Regions from separate parts of the Pseudomonas sp. Irchel s3b6 genome, predicted to be linked through region 1. Evidence: riboswitches for the same ligand, from Rfam matches in the RefSeq annotation. Region 1 holds a riboswitch; the other holds the start of a gene.

Evidence for each region. A riboswitch is a leader RNA that binds a small molecule or an ion and turns the genes downstream of it on or off. The one in region 1 is predicted to bind cobalamin.
Region 2: it holds a riboswitch for cobalamin, as region 1 does, so the genes downstream of both, CKW07_RS01805 (CbtB-domain containing protein) here and cobO (cob(I)yrinic acid a,c-diamide adenosyltransferase) in region 1, are expected to answer to the same signal.

The regions. Positions count from the first base shown of each region.
Region 1 is NZ_FYDM01000002.1:514,469-516,852, forward strand. Features, by position in the region: gene CKW07_RS05995 (cobyrinate a,c-diamide synthase) at 1-758, opposite strand, end outside; gene cobO (cob(I)yrinic acid a,c-diamide adenosyltransferase) at 769-1,380, opposite strand; cobalamin riboswitch at 1,461-1,699, opposite strand; gene CKW07_RS06005 (hypothetical protein) at 1,854-2,384, shown strand, end outside.
Region 2 is NZ_FYDM01000001.1:375,565-377,948, reverse strand. Features, by position in the region: gene cobW (cobalamin biosynthesis protein CobW) at 1-404, opposite strand, end outside; cobalamin riboswitch at 504-715, opposite strand; cobalamin riboswitch at 851-1,073, shown strand; gene CKW07_RS01805 (CbtB-domain containing protein) at 1,171-1,362, shown strand; gene CKW07_RS01800 (CbtA family protein) at 1,374-2,075, shown strand; gene CKW07_RS01795 (cobalamin biosynthesis protein) at 2,072-2,384, shown strand, end outside.

The sequences.
Region 1 (2,384 bases):
TAGGTAAAGGCGAAGGCTTCATCGCGCGCCACGGCAATGCGCACACCCGCCAGCAATGGCTCGGCCGTGATCACATCGGGCGCGGCAAACTCGACGGCCGGGGGCAATGCCACTTCGCAACTGCTGGCCAGGGCCTCGGCAGCGGCGTCGAGGCGCAGGTCCAGGTCGTTCAGCTCACTGGCTTGCACCAGCCCCAGGTGACGGCTCGGCAACTCGATGCCGGTTTCCCGGGACAAGGCGCCGTACCAGCGCAGGCCTTCGGTCAGGCTGCCTTCGAGCAACTGCGCGTGACGCAAGGTGCCGACCCGGTTGGCCAGCACCCCGGCGAACGGCAGGTCCGGCTGATAACGCGCAAGGCCCAGGGCCAGCGCACCGAACGTCTGCGCCATGGCGGTGCCATCGATCACCGCCAGCACCGGAACGCCAAAATGCCGTGCCAGATCCGCACTGGACGGCGTGCCGTCGAACAACCCCATGACCCCTTCGATCAGGATCAGGTCGGCCTCAGCGGCCGCTTCCCACAACAGCCGGCGACTTTCCTGCTCGCCGACCATCCACATGTCGAGTTGGTACACCGGCGCACCGCTGGCGCGCTCGAGAATCATCGGATCGAGAAAGTCCGGGCCGCATTTGAACACCCGGACCTTGCGCCCCTGATTACGATGCAAGCGGGCCAGCGCCGCGGTGACGGTGGTCTTGCCCTGGCCGGAGGCCGGCGCGGCAATCAGCACCGCCGGGCAGTATCGACGGCTATTCATATGGAAAGGCTCATAGCTCGACACCCTTTTGCGCCTTGATCCCGGCCTGGAACGCATGCTTGATCATGCCCATTTCGGTGACGGTGTCCGCCAGTTCGATCATTTCCGGCTTGGCGGCACGACCGGTGACGACCACATGCTGCATCGGTGGGCGCGCCTGCAAGTCGCTGAGCACCTGATCCAGATCGAGGTAACCGTGCTTGAGGGCAATGTTCAGTTCATCGAGCACCACCAGGCCGATGGCCGGATCATTCAGCAACTGACGGGATACGGCCCAGGCGGCTTCGGCAGCCGCGATGTCGCGCTGGCGATCCTGAGTCTCCCAGGTAAACCCTTCGCCCATGACATGGAAGCGCACTTGCTCCGGGAAGCGCCGGAAGAACAACTCCTCGCCCGTGCTGTTACGCCCCTTGATGAACTGCACCACACCGCACTGCATGCCGTGGCCCATGGCCCGGGCCAGCATGCCGAACGCCGAACTGCTTTTGCCTTTGCCGTTACCGGTCAGTACCAACAGCAGGCCGCACTCGTTCGGCGAGTTGGCAATGCGTTCATCGATCACGGCTTTCTTGCGCAGCATGCGCGCCAGATGGCGTTCGTCACGATCAGGGGAATCAGTCATGGGGGAGCTCTCCGTTGAGGCTGGATAACGGCGGGCAGGCATGGAAACAGACGGCAGGAAGCCTGGCATCGCCCACCGTGATGCCGCTGGATGGATCAGGCCGGTCTCCGGGCTCATGAGCGGCTGGTTTGGCCGGACCGCGCGCCTTCCCATGTCGAACGTCGACACAGTGGCTCAAGGCGCGATCTTCACTCATTTACCGTTGCGGGGGCAGCGCCGGGATCGTTGCCCGCTCTGTCGAAGAGCGCGCCCTCACCGGCTTCCCTGTTTCACTCGATCGACCAGCGGGTCACCGAGCACCTGAAACAAGTCGCGAAGGTTAGAGGGTTGGGGGTGGAGCGTCAATTAATGCCGGGCTCATGCCGCGACAGAAACAGACCCCGATCAATAAACCGACGCCCTTGTTGTGCCAGACTTCAAGCAGTGATATCAAATAGCCACAACCTGACACCACAATAAAAAGGGCGAGCACCATGCAAGGCATGATCATCAGTAACCCGAAACTGGAATTTCTACGCCCGGTACTGGAGCGCTGGTTTGACTGTATCGATCGCTACAACGCAGTGCGTGGCGATAACGAAAGCCCCTACTGGTTTGATGAACGCGCCAACCTGAGCCTGCTTTCAGCGGCGGCCTGGATGGCGGAGATGGTCACCCTGGAACAGGCGCCCACCAAAAAGCAGATCGAGGAAGGCGAGCGCAATGGCCGTGCCGACCTGCTCATCGCCAACCAGGAGCAACGCGCCTACCTTCAAGCCACACAACGCTGGCCACGGGTCAACCAACTGAACCTCACCCAAGCGCTGCTGGACATTGCCAGCGACGCCAAGACCATCGCCTATGCCAGCGAACTGAAAATCGGCTGCCTGTTCGTCGCCCCGCAAAAACTCCAGCACAGCGCCACACCGGAAGAACTCCAGGACATGGTCGACGACCTGCAAAAGGAACATTGTTGCGCCGTGGCCTGGTACTTTCCTTACGCTTATCGCAAATTGCGCAACGAA
Region 2 (2,384 bases), on a different contig from region 1:
GTGATCACGGCGTCCACCGTGCAGGCGCTGCGGATTTCCGGCCACTGGAAGGCTTGGACCAGCGGCTTTGGCAGGGCCAGGCCCGAGGTTTCGATGAGAATGTGGTCGAGGTCGCCGCGACGGGCCACCAACTCGCGCATCACCGGGAAGAACTCTTCCTGGACGGTGCAGCACAGGCAGCCGTTGGCCAGTTCATACACGCGACCGTTGGCCTCTTCCTCGGTGCAGCCGATGGCGCACTGCTTGAGGATTTCCCCGTCGATGCCCAGTTCACCAAACTCGTTGACGATCACCGCGATGCGCCGACCCTGAGCGTTATCGAGCATGTGCCGCAGCAAGGTGGTTTTGCCCGAGCCGAGGAAACCGGTAACGATGGTGACGGGGAGTTTGGCCAGTGTTTTCATCGGATGCCCTTTGGCTTTGGTGGCGGGCATACGGGACGAGAACCGGCAACGCAGACGCGCGCGGGAAGAGTTCGCCACCGGATCACCCCGCCCGGTTGTAGTGAGAATCTGTGTCGAGGCAGGTCTCCTGGCTGACGGTGGGCCGGTCTTTCGACTGGCGGCTTCTGCGCCTTCCCGCCGCTTGGGATCAAGCGTGCAGTGGCCTGGCAGAAACAGCACCGTTCACAGTTGCGGGGGCAGCCGCGGCATTGACCGCGTTCCCTTCTTAGCTTCGACGCATGCGCCGAAGAACCTCGAAAGCGCAAGGCTACGCATGGTGCGGGGGCGGGTCAATGTTCACAGGTTGATTGCGATCCACTGTGGCGAGGAAGCAAGCTCCCTCGCCACAGGGTTCGGCCGCGCTTGAGAACGCTTGCCAATTGACGCGAATCCCTCGCCCATGCTCTCCTACACGCCTTGTTACGGGTGCCCTTCACAGGGTGAAACGGGAAACCGGTGAATCATGTGCTTTACTCCAAGCCATGTCAGTCCGGTGCTGCCCCCGCAACGGTAAGCGAGCGAAGCATCAGATCCACTGTGCCAAAGCGGCATGGGAAGGTGATGCTTGCCGGTATGGCGATTGCCAACCCCTCGTGAGCCCGGAGACCGGCCCGCAACACATAGAAAACAAACCCGCGGTGGGCGGGCGCTGTTGTAGCCTCTGCGTGCCCGGCTCGCGGGGTTTTCATGCGCTCGATTCACCCCTGACTGACCAGAGGGAAGCGCCATGTCGATCATCAGCAGCACTCGCCACGCCACCGCCAGCACCACAACCACCCTGAGCCAACGCCTCGTTGTCGCTGTCAGCGCCTCGATCCTGGGCGCGTGCCTGGTGTACTTCGCCGGCTTCTCGCACATCGAAGCGGTGCACAACGCGGCCCACGATACCCGTCACAGCGCCGCCTTCCCGTGCCATTGAGACCTGCCGACATGATCAAGCGAATCGCGCAAACCGCGGGCTTCACCGGGCTGCTGGCCGCCCTGCTACTCACCCTGCTGCAAAGCTTCTGGGTCGCGCCACTGATTCTTCAGGCCGAAACCTTCGAAAGTGCTCCGGCAACCGAAGTGCATGAACACGCCGAAGGCGCCGTGGCCGCTCACACTCACGATGCCGAGGCCTGGGCCCCGGAAGACGGCTGGCAGCGCGTGCTGTCGACCACCGGCGGTAATCTGGTAGTAGCCGTTGGTTTCGCCCTGATGCTGGCCGGCCTCTACACCTTGCGCGCGCCCCGCCGCACCGCCCAAGGCCTGCTCTGGGGCCTGGCCGGCTATGCGACGTTCGTCCTCGCCCCGACACTCGGCCTACCACCCGAGTTGCCGGGCACCGCCGCTGCCGATCTGGCGCAACGGCAAATCTGGTGGATTGGCACCGCTGCCTCGACGGCCGCAGGCATCGCCCTGATCGCGTTTGGCAAAAACTGGCTGCTGAAAGTTCTCGGTGCCGCGATTCTGGCTGTGCCCCATGTCATTGGAGCCCCACAACCTGAAGTACACTCGATGCTGGCGCCTGAAGCATTGGAGACCCAATTCAAAATCGCTTCGCAGTTGACCAACATGGCCTTCTGGCTGGCCCTTGGCCTGATCAGTGCCTGGTTGTTCCGCCGCAAAAGCGAAGGTCAATACGACGCATGAGTGAAAACCGCGCAGCGCCGACCCTGGTGGTTGGCCTGGGCTGCCAGCGTGGCTGCCCGGCGAGTACGCTGCGCGCATTGCTCGACCAGGCACTGGAGGCTCATCACATCCAGTTGCAGGCGATCAAGGCCCTGGCCAGCATCGACCTGAAGCGAGATGAGCCGGGCCTGATCGAGTTGGCCGCGCAGCTGGGATTGCCGATGACATACTTCAGCAGCGAACAGTTGGCCGGCTACCACCCGCAACTGAGCCACCACTCGGAAATCGCCTTTGAGCGCACCGGTTGTTATGGCGTGGCCGAAAGTGCCG